2 regions of the Neorhizobium sp. CSC1952 genome follow, and region 2 is predicted to be linked to the other one. Evidence: riboswitches for the same ligand, from Rfam matches in the RefSeq annotation. Region 2 holds a riboswitch; the other holds the start of a gene.
What was found. Region 2 has a riboswitch for cobalamin ahead of QTA58_RS09800 (DUF1636 domain-containing protein). Riboswitches for the same ligand answer to the same signal wherever they lie in the genome.
Positions count from the first base shown of each region.

Region 1: it holds a riboswitch for cobalamin, as region 2 does, so the genes downstream of both, QTA58_RS03315 (ABC transporter substrate-binding protein) here and QTA58_RS09800 (DUF1636 domain-containing protein) in region 2, are expected to answer to the same signal.

Region 1 covers NZ_CP128416.1:612,246-619,711, reverse strand. Annotated here, with positions in the region: gene QTA58_RS03340 (capsular polysaccharide biosynthesis protein) at 1-131, opposite strand, end outside; gene QTA58_RS03335 (RkpR, polysaccharide export protein) at 227-1,561, opposite strand; gene QTA58_RS03330 (hypothetical protein) at 1,564-1,869, opposite strand; gene QTA58_RS03325 (hypothetical protein) at 2,033-2,404, opposite strand; tRNA gene QTA58_RS03320 (tRNA-Pro) at 2,679-2,755, shown strand; cobalamin riboswitch at 3,133-3,367, shown strand; gene QTA58_RS03315 (ABC transporter substrate-binding protein) at 3,561-4,592, shown strand; gene QTA58_RS03310 (iron ABC transporter permease) at 4,589-5,617, shown strand; gene QTA58_RS03305 (ABC transporter ATP-binding protein) at 5,614-6,444, shown strand; gene QTA58_RS03300 (methyltransferase domain-containing protein) at 6,447-7,223, shown strand; gene QTA58_RS03295 (LysR family transcriptional regulator) at 7,228-7,466, opposite strand, start outside.
Region 2 covers NZ_CP128416.1:1,957,037-1,964,502, reverse strand. Annotated here, with positions in the region: gene cbiB (adenosylcobinamide-phosphate synthase CbiB) at 1-75, shown strand, start outside; gene QTA58_RS09820 (cobyric acid synthase) at 59-1,516, opposite strand; gene cobO (cob(I)yrinic acid a,c-diamide adenosyltransferase) at 1,520-2,134, opposite strand; gene QTA58_RS09810 (CbtA family protein) at 2,131-2,904, opposite strand; gene QTA58_RS09805 (CbtB-domain containing protein) at 2,918-3,094, opposite strand; cobalamin riboswitch at 3,131-3,327, opposite strand; cobalamin riboswitch at 3,400-3,610, shown strand; gene QTA58_RS09800 (DUF1636 domain-containing protein) at 3,723-4,121, shown strand; gene cobW (cobalamin biosynthesis protein CobW) at 4,118-5,155, shown strand; gene cobN (cobaltochelatase subunit CobN) at 5,174-7,466, shown strand, end outside.

The DNA.
Region 1 (7,466 bases), 1.3 Mb from region 2:
GTCAGGTAGAGCGGCGGATAGACGAAGCGGGCTTGCGGAAAATAGGCCTGAAGGACCGCCCTTTTCCATCTTCGGAAATGGAAGGCGAAAACGGTGAGCCCCGCAAAGTCCGGCCTGTCATTCGTCATCATGCTGCCGGCAGCTTTTCCCAAGTCATTGCATGCGGCGGGCCATGGATGGCGGAGCGAGGGTTACAGCAGCGCTGTCCCTCTCGACGGCCCCGCACCTAGTTCCTGTCGCGGATATTGTAATATCCCATGACCACGACACCCCAGGCGAGCAAGGCGCCGAGGAATACGAGGATCGAATTCAGGATCCTGCTCGGATATTGCGCCAGCTCCGACAGCGTCGGCTGAATGAAGACGGCGAGGTAGCGCTGCTTTGCATTGGCCTCGATCCGTGCCTTTTCCAGGCCCGCGAGCGCGGACGTATAGGCCCGTTCGGCGAATTCGCGGTCGGTTTCCAGCGTTTCATACTGCTGGATGCGGCCCGCCACATCCGTGAACGCTGCCGAAGCCATGCGGCCCTGCTTGCTGGCGGAGCCGCTGCCGAACCTCTGCCTCTCCTGTTCGATCTGCTTCTCCAGGCTGGCGATCTGGGAGCGCATGACGCGGACGCGGGGCGTATTCTCGCCCATCTGGGTCAGCGCCGTGGAAAGTTCCGTCTTCAGCTGGACGAGTTGCTGCTCGAGCGAAGCCACCAGCTGGGTCGCGAGCTTCGCACCCTCGACCGGGTCGGCTTCCTGCGATGAATCGCGATAGATGCGCAACGCCATCCGGGCGTTCGACAAACGCTCCTCGGCCATGCGGACTTCGCTCTGGGCGACTTTCAGCACTTCGTTGCGCGCCGAGAGCGAAAGCTCGTTCACCAGCTTTTCGCTCTGCGCGATGACGAAGGCGGCGATCTTCTGGGAATCTTCCGGCGTGAAGGCCTTGACCTCCAGCTCCATGATGCCGGACGTATGATCGAAATTGACGCTGATCATGCTCCGCCAGTATTCGAGCTTGTCCTCGATCGGCCGGTCCTGGCCGATGCCGTAGAAATAATCGAGCCCGCGCGGCGCAAAGACGGAATCCAGCCCGAACGCCTCGTCCACCGCCTGAACCATGCGCTCGCTGCGGATGAAGTCGAGCAGGACGTAGGAGTCGGAGAATGTGCTGCCGCTGGAGGCCTGCGAGAACATGCCGAGAATGTCTGCAGGCTGGGAGGATTCGATGCTGCGGACGGAGAAGGAGGACGAACTGTGATACTGGTCGGCGGCGATGAACGCCATGTAGAGGGACGTCAAAACCGCCGGCAGCGCGACGAGGCCCAGGAAACCGGAGATGATGGCGATGTGCCGGGGCCGCAATCTGCTGGCCCAACCGCGGGAAGGCTTGGCCGCCTGCGGTTCCACCTCGATGACGGGCGGGGATGCCTCGGCAGGCGCAGGCACGGGGGCTTCCAGAAGACCCTCGAGCAGCCGGAGGTTTTTGGGCTTCTGAACGGGTTTCGCCTCTTCCGGCAGCGGAAGGCGGGCAACAGCTTCGCCGGTCTTTTTGGTTTGGGCTTGGTCTGTCACGTCTACTGCCTCGTCATGTTGCGCTCGTGGACGGTGAGGGCGTCTTCCAAATTATCATAATATGTTAATTTTCCGTGTTCGGGAACTATTCCGGATTCGCAATGCTCCTGCAACGGAGAAGGGCTATCGGCGATCGTGATGACGTCCGAACCCTTGAGCCGCGCCTTGGAGACCTGCCGGGACATTTGCTTGAAATGGGTATTCCGGAAAGCCCGGATGCAACCGCCGGGCCTGCTGCCGGACCGCGCGGCCGTCTCGCGAAGCGCCGGCGCTGCAACCACACGGATATGAGTTACGAAATAGGACAAGCGACCTCGTAAGACCCGGCATCGACCCCGTAAGTGTGGTCCCCTTGGCCGGTTATCGTGTCGAAAATATGCTGTTTTGCAGGATGATGCCAGAAATAAGTTCGCCCGGGCGGCGCATTTCGGAACGCCGTCCGGTGGGGGCAGGGGCCGGTGGCCCCTTCGCTCAGTTCGCGGCGAGCAATTCCGTGCAATAGCTCGGGCCGTTGGCGCCCGGGGGATCGGATATGATCGCGATGTCGCGGATGACGTAGCTCTCGGAAACGGTGATCTTCGCCGAGCAGCTGACGCGTGCGGTGCGGCCGTTCTGCTGCTTGATGCGGTTATAGCCGCCGCGCCAGTTGTAGACCGTGGCGGAGCCCTCGTTGCTGTCGCTGATCGGCGGGCTGAACTTCGCGAAGAATTCGCCGGCCGAACGGCCCACCCAGCGGGCTTCGATGGGATTGCTGGCGACGCCTACGGTGGTGCAGGCCGAAAGGGCAAGAGCGAAAAGGCCAAAGGTGAAAAGGGTGTGCGATGCGAGAACGCGGCGGCTCATGATCTGAAATGAATCCTTGTATCGTCTGTGGCGCCCCGGGAGGCATGGTTTGGGAGGCATGGTTTTCGAGATCGCAACTAACAGATTTTGTGCAGGCTTCGCGAGACGGCCGGCCGCCGCCGATATCAAATTTCTCCTGCGCCGCTTTTTTGCAACGCCCCGCGTCTCAATGCCTCTTGCGCCACCGCGCCCAAGGACCGCGATTCCGTCGCAAATTTTTCATGACGGCGCTTGTGGAATGGAAAATGCTGGTCTATAGAGGCGCCGCTGGTCACGGAGTGTAGCGCAGTCTGGTAGCGCACCACGTTCGGGACGTGGGGGTCGAGTGTTCGAATCACTCCACTCCGACCAGCCGAAAAGCCCGCCGCAGCGGGCTTTTTTCTTTTCCGCCGAACCGTTGGATATCTGCACCCGCCCCGCCGAAGCCGCGTTGAGGCTCGGTGCCGAACGGCGTTGCCCTGCCTGTCCGTCCCGTTACGCCCGCTGCCGGGAATTTCACCCATCGCGCAGAACAGGCTGGACAGCTCCCGGAAACTTCGATAATCGATGTAATGTTATTACATATCAAAGGAGAGATTCCATGAGGTCAGCGAAGCCGATATGGTCCAGGCGATCCGGTCCGGCGTGACCCCGTCAGACCACGGCGAGCGTCGCATCGTTGCCGCCGGAGGCTCCGGCGCCGTCCATTGACGGCGCCCCTCTCTCGGCTTGACGCGGTCGCCGCGCTCGGCATAACTGGGCGCGACGGTTCCCCGACGGTGACTCGGAGGGGATGAAAAGGGAACACGGTGCGGACGCCCGAAAGGGGCCAATGCCGTGGCTGCCCCCGCAACTGTAAGCGGATTGCCGTCCATCCTCGTGGCGCCGGAAGGCGCCATGCCACTGTGCCCCTGCGGCGCGGGAAGGCAGATGGACGGCGGATATCCGTGAGCCAGGAGACCTGCCGTCGAACATCGATCCATCGCACGGGCGGGGATGCCCGGAACAGGAGCAGGACATGACCACCATCCGCGCCGCATGGCGCCCTGGCGCTTCGCATTCCCCATATCTCGACGATCGTTCGGCCGAACGGGCTGCCTCAAGGGCATTCTGAACTCCTCTGCTGTCCGGCAGATGGATCTGCTGGCTGCATTCACGTCACATTCGGGGAAACACGATGAATATCTTTCTGAAACGGCCGTCGCTCGCGGGCCTCGGCGCCATCTCCTTGATCGCCTCCGGCCTGTTCCACGGTGCCCTGGCGGCGCAGACCGGCTATCCGCTCACGCTCGAAAATTGCGGCCGGCAGGTGACTTTCGGAAAGGCTCCGTCGCGCACCGTCTCCATCGGCCAGAGCAGCACCGAAATCCTCTACCTCCTAGGCCTGGCCGACAAGGTCGTCGGCACCGCGCTCTGGGTCGGGCCGGTCCTCAAGGGGTATGAGGAGGTGAATTCGAAGATCGACCGGCTTGCCGACAACGAGCCGAGCTTCGAAAGCGTGCTCGCCAAGAAGCCGGATATCGTCGCCGTGCAGTTCCAGTGGCAGGTCGGCCCCGAGGGCGTGGTCGGCAAGCCCGAACAGTTCGAGGAACTCGGTATCCCGGTCTACACGTCGCCGTCCGATTGCACCGGCAAGGAAAATTCCGCCGCCAGCGACGGCGTCCGCCACCAGGTCTTCACCATGGACCTCGTCTATCGGGAGATCCGCGATCTCGCGAAGATCTACGACGTAGAGGACAGGGGCGAGGAAGTCGTGGCCGATCTGAAGCACCGCGAAGCCGCCGCCCGGGCCAAGGTCGCTTCTGCGGAAGGCAGGCTTTCCGCCGTCTTCTGGTTCTCCAGTGCCGCGGGCGCCGATCCCTATGTCGCCGGCAGGAACGGCGCTCCGGGCTATATCATGTCGGCTCTCGGGATCGAGAACATCATCAAGACGGACGACGAATGGCCGACGGTCGGCTGGGAGACCATCGCCAAGGCCGATCCGATCATGATCGTCGCGGGCGCCATGGACCGGCGCCGCTATCCGCTGGACAGCATCGAGGCCAAGTACAAGTTCCTTGAGACAGACCCGGTCGCGAGCCTGATGCCGGCCGCGAAGAACGGCCATGTCTTCGACATGGACGCGCAGGCGATGAACCCGACGATCCGCACGATCGAAGGCATCGAGACGCTGGCCGAAGCCATCGCAGCCGCCGGCCTCGCCAGATGAGCCGGGCCTTGTCCTCGATCGGGCGGACGGGGGCGGTTTCCCTCGCGCTCGTCGTCCTCGTCGCCGCGCTCTGGCTGGGTGCGGCGATCGGCGAGACCGCGATCTCGTTCGATGTCGTCGCCAAGACGGTCGCCAACCGGCTGTGGGATGCGGGCTATCCGCTGGAACCGATCGACGAGGGCATCGTCTGGAGCTATCGGCTGAGCCGCGCGGTCGTGGCGGCCTGCTGCGGGGCCTCGCTTGCCCTCTCCGGCGTCGTGCTGCAGTCGCTGCTGCGCAATCCCCTGGCAGACCCGTATATCCTCGGCATTTCGGCGGGCGCCTCCACCGGCGCCGTCGGCGTGGCGATCCTGGGCCTCGGCGGAGGATTCCTGACGCTGCCGATGGGAGCTTTTTTCGGGGCGCTGGTTGCCTTTGCGCTGGTCAGCCTGCTCGCTCTCAAGGCGGGCAAGGGAACGGCGGCCATCATCCTTGCGGGGGTCGCGGGCTCGCAGCTCTTCAACGCGCTCACCTCCTTCATCGTCACCAAGGCGGCGACCGCGGATCAGGCGCGTGGCATCATGTTCTGGCTGCTCGGCAATCTTTCCGGCGTCCGCTGGCCGGATGCCTGGCTTGCCATACCCGCTGCCCTGTTGGGCCTCGTGGTCTGCCTCTGGCATGCCCGCTCGCTCGACGCCTTCACCTTCGGCGCGGAGCAGGCCGCCTCGCTCGGCATTTCGGTTCGCCGCACCTATCTCGCGCTGGTCGGCATCTGCGCCATGATGACGGCGGTGATGGTGTCCATCGTCGGCTCGATCGGCTTCGTCGGGCTGGTCATCCCGCATGCGGCGCGCATGCTGGTCGGCGTGCGGCACGGCGTTCTCCTGCCGGCGGCGGCGCTGATCGGCGCCGTCTTCATGATCGTGGCCGATATTCTGTCGCGCATCCTGATACCCGGCCAGGTCCTGCCGATCGGCGTGATCACCGCGCTTGTCGGAGCCCCGGCCTTCGCCTTGATTCTCGGACAGAGGAGGGGCCGCGCATGACGCTTTCGGCCAGGAATGTTTCATGGACCGCCGGCGGCGCCGAAATCCTGCGCGATGTTTCGCTCGACGTGCGGACCGGCGAGTTTCTCGGCATCATCGGCCCGAACGGCTCGGGAAAGACCAGCCTGATGGCGCTGCTTGCCGGCATCCGCAAGCCGAAGTCGGGGGAGGTCCTGCTGGACGGCGTGCCGATCACGGCGCTCGGGCGGCGCGAGGTTTCCCGCCGGCTGGCGCTGGTGGAGCAGCAGGCGGAGACCGGCGAGCGGATCACCGCCCGGCAGGCGGTGGAGCTCGGGCGCACGCCCTATCTCGGCCCCCTGTCGCCCTGGTCGCCCGAGGACGATGCGATCGTCGAGGCCGCGCTTCGGAACGTCGACATGGCCCATCTGTCCGGAAGGCTGTGGCACACGCTTTCCGGCGGCGAGCGCCAGCGCCTGCATATCGGCCGTGCGCTCGCGCAGCAGCCGAAGATACTGCTCCTCGACGAGCCGACCAACCATCTCGACATCGGCCACCAGATCGGCCTGCTCGATCTGGTGCGCCGGCAGGATCTGACCGTGGCGGCGGCCCTGCACGACCTCAATCATGCGGCCATGTTCTGCGACCGCCTCGCGGTCATGCAGGGTGGCCGGCTGGTGGCGCTCGGTGTGCCGCGCGAGGTGCTGACGCCTGAGCGCATCCGCGACGTCTTCGGCGTGGAAGCGGAGATCGATCACGAAAGCGACGGCAGCTGTTTCATCCGCTACCGGGCTGCCGGGCAGTCCCGTCCGGCGTCGCGGCGCGGGAACGGTGCGCGGCTTGAGACGGTCGCAGGTGGGGTATCTTGAACATGGATGGACGCAACCACCACCTCAAGGAGGACATCCGCGAATACTGGTCGAAACGGTCGGAAACCTTCGATCTCGCCTTCGGCCACCGCATTCCGCCCGGACCGGAACTGGAGGCCTGGGCGGCCGCGGTCCGGCGCGGCCTCGGCAGCGAACCGCTCAAGGTCCTCGAACTGGCCTGCGGCACCGGCGAAGTGACGAACGTGCTGCTCTCCCTCGGGCACGAGGTGACGGCGCTCGATTTCTCCGAGGCGATGCTGAGCGTCGCCCGCCGCAAGCATGCGGGGCGCAAGCGGGTTCGTTTCATCCTTGCCGATGCGGAACGGACGATGGAGCCGGACGAAAGCTATGACGCCGTCGTCTGCCGCCATCTCGTCTGGACGCTGACGGCGCCGGAACAGGCCCTTGCCGACTGGTACCGGGTCCTGAAGCCCGGCGGCAGGCTCCTGGTCTTCGATGGAGACTGGGCGAGACCGACTCCGCTTGGAAAGCTCGCGTCTTACGCCATCTGCCTGATCGACCGGCTGAGCGGCGCCGATCCGCATTACGACGGCGCAATGAGCGACCGCCATCAGAGCATCATGCAGCGGCTGCCGTTCGGAAAAGGCCTCACCGTGGAAAAGCTCGTGCCGCTGATCGAAGCGACCGGCTTCGAGAATATCGGGATCGCCTCTCATGCGCCGATCGCTGCCGCCCAGCGGAAGACCGCCGATCTGCGGAACCGGCTGCGCACGCGGCTTTACCGGCGTTTCATTCTCTCCTGCCGGCGGCCGGGTTAGCCGCTCACGCGTTGTCTGCGAATATCCGGACCAGCCAGTCGATGAAGACGCGCACCCGCGGCGAGAGCTGCCGGTTGCGGGGGTAGAGCAGGGAGACCGGCGTCCTGGTCGGCGGAAAGGCCGAAAGCACCTCGACCAGCGTGCCGGCCGCGAGATCGTTCGTTGCGTGATAGCGGGGGATCTGGATCAGGCCGAGCCCCAGCCGGGCGGTGGCGATATAGCTTTCCGCCGCGTTGACGGTCA
Region 2 (7,466 bases):
AAGCTCGCCCGCGCGGCAGACGCGCTGCTGATCGGCCTTTTCGGCCTGCTGGCATGGATCATCTGGCAAGTCTGAGCAGTCCGTCGAGATCGAGATGCTGTTCCATATGGCCGGCAAGCCGGTCCAGCACCTCCTCCACGCCGGCTTCGTAGTCGAGGCCTGAGGCCGTGCCCCCCAGCCGCATCAGCCAGGCGGAGCGTTGCCGGTCGTCGGCGAACAGGCCGTGCAGATAGGTGCCCCAGACCCGGCCATCGGCGGAGCTCGCGCCATCCGCCTCGCCGCCGATCATCGAGAAGGGCCGGGCGCAATCCGCGCCAACTGTTCGCCCGACATGCATTTCGTAGCCGGCCAGGGAAACTCCGTCGAAACTGGTGCCGGAAACCGCCTCCAGCCGCTTGTCGGCGGAAAGAACCGTCTCGACATCGAGCAGACCAAGCCCTTCCACCGATCCGGGAGGGCCTTCGATGCCGTCCGGATCGGAGATTTTCTTTCCAAGCATCTGATAGCCGCCGCAAAGTCCGAGAACCCGCCCGGCGCGGCGGACATGCGCGGCGATATCGACGTCGAAACCGGCGGCTCTGAACGCAGCCAGATCCGAGATCGTCGCCTTCGAGCCGACCAGCAGAACGAGATCGCAATCGCCGGGGATCGCCTGACCTGCGCGGACCCGAACCAGCTCCACATCCGGTTCGGCTTCGAGCGGGTCGAGATCGTCGAAATTCGAGATATGCGGCAGGATCGGCACCGCGATGCGGATCTTCGCTCCGGTCTTGAGGGCAGAAGGACCATTCAGCCCGAGCGCATCTTCCGCCGGCAGCCGCGCGGCATCGGGAAAATGCGGCAGCAGGCCGATCGATCGCCAGCCGGTCAAGTCCCCGATCATTCGCATGCCGTCCGCAAACAGGGCCGGGTCGCCACGAAAACGGTTGACGATGAAGCCGCGGATCATCGCCGCATCGTCCGGATCGAGCACCGATTTCGTGCCGGCAAGGCTGGCGATCACCCCGCCGCGATCGATATCGCCGATCAGCACGACCGGCACGTTGGCGGCACGCGCGAAACCCATGTTGGCGATATCGTTTTGGCGCAGGTTGATTTCGGACGCGCTGCCGGCGCCTTCCACGAGCACCAGATCGGCCTGGCTGCGGAGCAGATCGAAGCTTTCCAGCACCCGCGGCATCAGCTTCGGTTTGAGCTGCTGGTATTCCGCCGCTTTGGCATTGCCTTCCACCCGGCCCTGCACGACGACCTGTGCGCCGACTTCGCTCTGGGGTTTCAGCAGGACCGGGTTCATATGGACGCTGAGCGGCACTTTCGCAGCGCGCGCCTGCAGCGCCTGTGCCCGGCCGATCTCGCCGCCATCCGCCGTCACCGCCGCATTGTTCGACATGTTCTGCGGCTTGAAGGGCAGGACCTTCAGGCCGCGCAGGGTGAAGGCGCGGGCAAGCCCGGCCACCACCAGCGACTTGCCCACATCCGAGCCCGTTCCCTGAAACATGAGAGATCGGGCAACCATCGCTCAGAACTCGATGCCGGCCTGGGCCTTCACGCCGGCCTTGAAGTGATGCTTCACCAGCGTCATCTCGGTTACCATATCGGCGGCCTCGATCAAGGCCGGCTTGGCGTTGCGGCCGGTGACGACCACATGCAGGTCGGGCCGCCGGGCCTGCAGCGCGGCAACCACCTTGTCGAGATCGAGGTAGTCGTAGCGCAGAGCGATATTGAGCTCGTCGAGGATGACGAGGCCGATCGTCTCGTCGGCCATCAGGTCGAGCGCCTTTTCCCACGCTTTTTCGGCAGCGGCGATGTCCCGCTTCAGGTCCTGCGTTTCCCAGGTGAACCCTTCGCCCATCGTATGCCAGACGACCCGGTCGCCGAACACGGCGAGCGCCGGCTGCTCGCCGGTCGACCAGGCGCCCTTGATGAACTGCACCACGCCGACGCGCCGGTTGTTGCCGAGCATGCGGAGCGCCAGGCCGAAGGCGGCGGTGGATTTGCCCTTGCCGGGACCGGTGTGGATGATGAGAAGACCCTTTTCGAGGGTCTTCTCCGCGACTTCGGCATCTTGAACCGCCTTGCGGTTCGCCATCTTGACGCGATGGCGTTCGGCTGCCGCCTGATCGATCTCCTTCACCGCGGAGCCAGCCCCGCCAGCGGACGCGCCGCGGCGTCTTCGCCGGCCCGGAAACGTTCGCGGACCACGCCGGCAAGCGCGCCCAGCGCCGCCCAGAACACCAGATTGGTGACGTAAACGGCATTGACGAAGCGGGCATGCAGCTCCAGCGGCACCGCCGTTTCATGCGTCGGCGGCAACGGGGCGCCAACCACATGCGGCGCGATCAGCAGAACGATCGCCGGTACGGCAAACACGACGGAACGGGTATAGGCGAGCAGGCCGAGGCCGAATGCTGTGCAGACGGCTGTCGAAATCCACCAGACCTGGCGCGGACCGAGCTCGGCGGCCGGCATGCCCGGCAGTTCCGGCGGCAGGCCGAGGCCAGGTGCGAGGCTGACGGCAAGAAAGCCGGCCATGCCGAACATCAACCCGCCGTGCCAGCCCTTGAGGCCTCCGAGGGCTTCCGAGATTGCGATCAGCACAAGGCCGAAGCCGATTGCCGAGAGAATGTTGGCGGCGGCAGTGTAGATGAAGCGCTCGAAACCGTCGGCGGGAGCCCAGGCTTCCTCGCCGTGACTATGTTCGGCAGCCGCAGGAGCCGCGGCACCGGCAGCCGGGGCAGCCTCATGGCTGTGGCTGTGACCGGCCTCGGCGCCGCCGGCATTTTCATAGGTCTCCGCCTGCAGGATGAGCGGCACCGTCGAGAAGCTCTGCAAGACGGTCAGCAGAAGTCCGGCCACAAGCCCGGCGATCACCGCCGTTAGGACGATGTTGCGAAACAGCGACATTTGGAAATTCCTCTCAGTGGCAGGGGAAGGCCAGCGAGTGGCGCGTATCGTGGGCGGCGTTGTGGACGACTTCCAGATGCGAGAAGCCGACAAAACCGACGATGAACAGGCCGAGAATAGCCGTCATGCTGAGGGGGATGATCTTCGAAGCGGAAACGCCGACTGCACTTGCGGCAGAATTCGTGACCATGTGTTTCGTCCTTTCGCCCTCCACCCGAGGGCCGTTCAAGTTCCGTTTGCCGAAGGCAGGTCTCCTGGCTCGCGAATCAGGCGCCTCGCATCCGCCTTCCCGGGAAAACCCAGTGGCATTTGGATGGAAGCTCTCCGCTTACAGTTGCGGGGGCAGCCGCGGGTTCGACGGGTCCCTCCGTCTCACCGCATTCCCTCTCGGCCCTTCCGGGCACCATCGACCGCTCCACTATAGCCGAATTCCGCCTTCCCGCAATCGCCTTTGCGACACCCGCTGCACTCCATTGACATGGACCTGCGACCGGGCTTACTTGGAAGGGAGACGGTCCTTCTCCGGCAACGGAGAAGGTCAAGAGGGAATGCGGTGCGACCCCGATGAGGGTCAAAGCCGCGGCTGCCCCCGCAACTGTAAGCGGAGAGCCCGAGCCAAGAAGCCACTGGAGAGACGATCCGGGAAGGCTGGCTCAGAGGCGAGGACCCGCGAGCCAGGAGACCTGCCGTCGAAAGACATCGTGCTCGCCGGGCGGGGTGCTCCGGGTCGAGGATTTCGTTCACGGCCGAACCGGCGAGAGCCGGACGTGCCCGCACCCCGACATGTTTTACGTGGCGGACAGGCGGCCGAGTGACGAATGATGATTGACGAGCAGCCCGGAAACGAAGCGGACGTGACGATCTTCGTGTGCACCAACTGCCGCGACGAATCGAACGCCGAGATGCGCCCGGGCGTGGCGCTGATAGCGGCGCTCAAGGAAGCGACGGCCGGCAAGCCGCTTGCCGTCAAACCCGTCACCTGCCTTGCCAATTGCGAAAAAAGCCCGAGCGCGGCCTTCAACCACCGATCCGGCTGGTCCTATGTGTTCGGCTATCTCGCGCCGGAAAACGTCGAGGACATCGTCACCGGTGCAATGATGCTGGCCGAGGACGAGCGCGGTTTCCTTCCCCTTCGCGGCCGCCCCGCCTGCCTGCGCGGCAAGGGCATGACGGCCCGCATTCCACCCTTCCATCATCACGAGGACATGCCTTCATGAGCGTCAATTTCGATCGCGTCCCCTGCACCGTCGTCACCGGTTTCCTGGGCGCCGGCAAGACCACGCTGATCCGCAACCTGATCGAGAAGCTGGACGGCAAGCGGCTGGCGATCATCGTCAACGAATTCGGCGATGTCGGGATCGACGGCGAGGTGCTGAAGGGGTGCGGCATCGAGACCTGCCCCGAGGACAATATCATCGAGCTCGCCAACGGCTGCATCTGCTGCACCGTCGCCGACGATTTCGTCCCGGCGATCGACCAGATCCTCTCCCGCGAGCCGCGCGTCGACCATATTCTGATCGAAACCTCCGGCCTCGCCCTGCCGAAGCCTCTCGTTCAGGCCTTCCAATGGCCGGATGTGAAGGCGCGCGTCACCGTCGACGGTGTCGTTGCGGTCGTGGACGGCGTGGCGCTTGCGGAGGGCAGGGTCGCCGACGACCATGACGCACTGGAAGCTCAGCGCCAGGCCGATGGCTCGATCGACCACGACGATCCCGTGGAGGAGGTTTTTGAAGATCAGGTCGCCTGCGCCGACATGATCGTGCTGACCAAGACCGACCTTCTGGATTCCGGCGGGCTTGCGAGCGCGAAAGACAGGGTGGCGGCCCATTTGCCGCGAGCGGTCAAGATCGTGCCGGCGGCCAACGGCGCCATCGATCCGGCCGTGCTCATCGGCCTCGGGCTCGCGGTCGAGGACGATATCGAGAACCGCAAGACGCATCACGACGACGAACTCGACCACGATCACGACGATTTCGACAGCTTCGTCGTCGACCTGCCGGCCGTGGCGGATCCGCAGGAACTCGCCGCCCGCATCTCCGCGACGGCGGAAGCGCAGAACGTATTGCGCATAAAAGGCTTCGTGGAGGTCGCGGATAAGCCGATGCGCCTGCAGGTCCAGGCTGTAGGATCGCGCGTGAACCATTATTTCGACCGCGCTTGGACGCCCGGCGAAACGCGGCGGAGCCGCCTTGTCGTGATCGGCGAAAAGGGGATCGACCGCGCGGCGATCGAAAGGATGCTGGCTGCCTGACAGGGTCTCGGTAGAAGGATGCACATACTCGCCACCACATCGTCGTCGCTCGACGACCTGATCGAGCCGGTCGACCTCGACCAGCCGCCGGCCGATGTGGTGGTGCTGTCCTTTTCGGGCAGCGATCTGAACGGGGTTGCCGCGGCCTGGGATACGGCAACGGACGGCAAAGGTGACGCCCCCGGTCCCTCTCCGAGCCTCTGCCTCGCCAACCTGTCCGATCTCCGTCACCCGATGTCCGTCGATCTCTGGGTGGAGAAAACGGCAGCGCATGCCAGGGTCATCCTCGTGCGCATTCTCGGCGGCTACGACCGCTGGGCCTACGGCGTGGACGAACTTTCACGCATGGCGAAGCGGAAGAAGATCGCGTTGGCCCTGCTGCCGGGTGAATGCAGCATGCGTGACGATAGGCTCGCTGCTGCCTCCACGGTATCGAACGAGGAGCTTGCCGGCATTCTCGCCTGCTTCCGCGAGGGCGGACCGGGCAATATGCGGCTTCTGACACGGCGGCTGGCAAGGCTTGCGGAAGGTGGGGCGCAGGCGTTGCCGCAGGCCGTTCCGATGCCGAAGGCCGGCTTCTACAGACCGGGTCAGGGCATCGTGGGGGCCGACGCATTGCTGGCCGACCTCCCAGCCGAGACGCCGCGCCTGCCGATCCTCTTCTACCGCTCGATGCTGCTCGCCAATGATGCGGCGCCGGTCGACGCGTTGTTCCAGGCGCTCGCTGCGCGCGGTTTCGCGCCGATCCCGATCTTCGTCAGCGGGCTGAAGGATGGAGATGCCATCGCTTTCGTAGAGCAGACGATCGCGGACCTTGAGCCTGCAGCGATCATTGCCACGACGGCTTTCGCCAGCGGCTCGGATGAAAAGGGCGAAACGATCTTCGACCGGACCAGCGTGCCGGTTTTCCAGGTTGTCGTCGCCACGACCCGCCGCGAGGGCTGGGTGGAAGGCCGACGGGGCCTGAACCCGGCCGACCTCGCCATGCATGTCGTCCTGCCGGAACTCGACGGCCGCATCCTTGCCGGCGCGATCTCCTTCAAGGCCGGCGAAAACTCCGCCAGCCTCCTTAACCAGCCGGAACCGGATCGGATCGAACAGGCGGCCGATCGCATCGCCGCCTTCCTGCGGCTGAAGGCGGCACCCCGCGCCGGGCGGAAGATCGTCATCCTCATGCCCGACTATCCGAGTGCGCCCGGCCGCACAGGTTATGCCGTCGGGCTGGACGTGCCGCAAAGCGTGCTCTCGATGCTGCATGAACTTTCCAAAGCCGGCTATGCGGTCGAAGATATTCCCGAGACGTCGCGGGAGCTTCTTGATCTTCTGGACCGGAAATCCGGCGCCCTGCAGCTTTCCGATTACATCCCGGCACCCGGTGCAGAAGCAGCCTGGGGTTCGCCTGAGCTCGACGCCGATCTGGAAGGCGGCACCTATCGCTTCCGCGCTGCGCGGTTCGGCAATATCACGGTCGCGCTGGCGCCGGATCGCGGCCGAAATGCCGACCGGCGCGCCGATTACCATAGCCCCGATTTGCCGCCGCGCCATGCCCTGATCGCCTTCGGACAGTGGATGCGCAAGCAGCTCGGCGCCCATGCGATCGTGCATGTCGGCGCGCACGGCACGCTGGAATGGCTGCCGGGCAAGACGGTGGCGCTGTCGAAGGGTTGCTTTCCGGAACTCGTAACCGGGAGCCTGCCGGTCATCTATCCCTTCATCGTCTCCAACCCTGGCGAGGCGGCCGTCGCCAAGCGGCGGATATCCGCCGTCACCATCGGCCACCTGCCGCCGGTGCTGACCGGAGCCGGCCTGTCGGACGAGCAGAAGAAGCTCGAACTGCTGGTCGACGAATACGCGCAGGCCGACGGGCTCGACCGCCGCCGCCGCGATAGATTGGCCAGGCTGATCGTCGAGACCGCCCGCGACACCGGCCTGGCTTCCGAAGCCGGCGTTTCCCGCGATGACGATCCGGACACGGCGCTTACCCGCATCGACGCCTTTCTTTGCGACCTGAAGGATTTCGCGATCAAGGACGGTCAGCATGTCTTCGGACATGTGGCATCCGGCGACGACGATCCGCGGCGGATTGCCAGTGCTGAAGCCGAGCGGACGGCCCTGCTCGACGCGCTGGATGGCAGACATATCCGCCCCGGCCCCTCCGGCGCGCCCGCCCGCGGCCGCCTCGACGTGATGCCGACAGGCCGCAATCTCTTCGCCAGCGATCCACGGACGCTCCCGACGCCGACCGCTTTCGAACTCGGCAAGCGGGCTGCCGACGAAATACTGCGCCGCTATCTGCAGGATCACGGCGAAT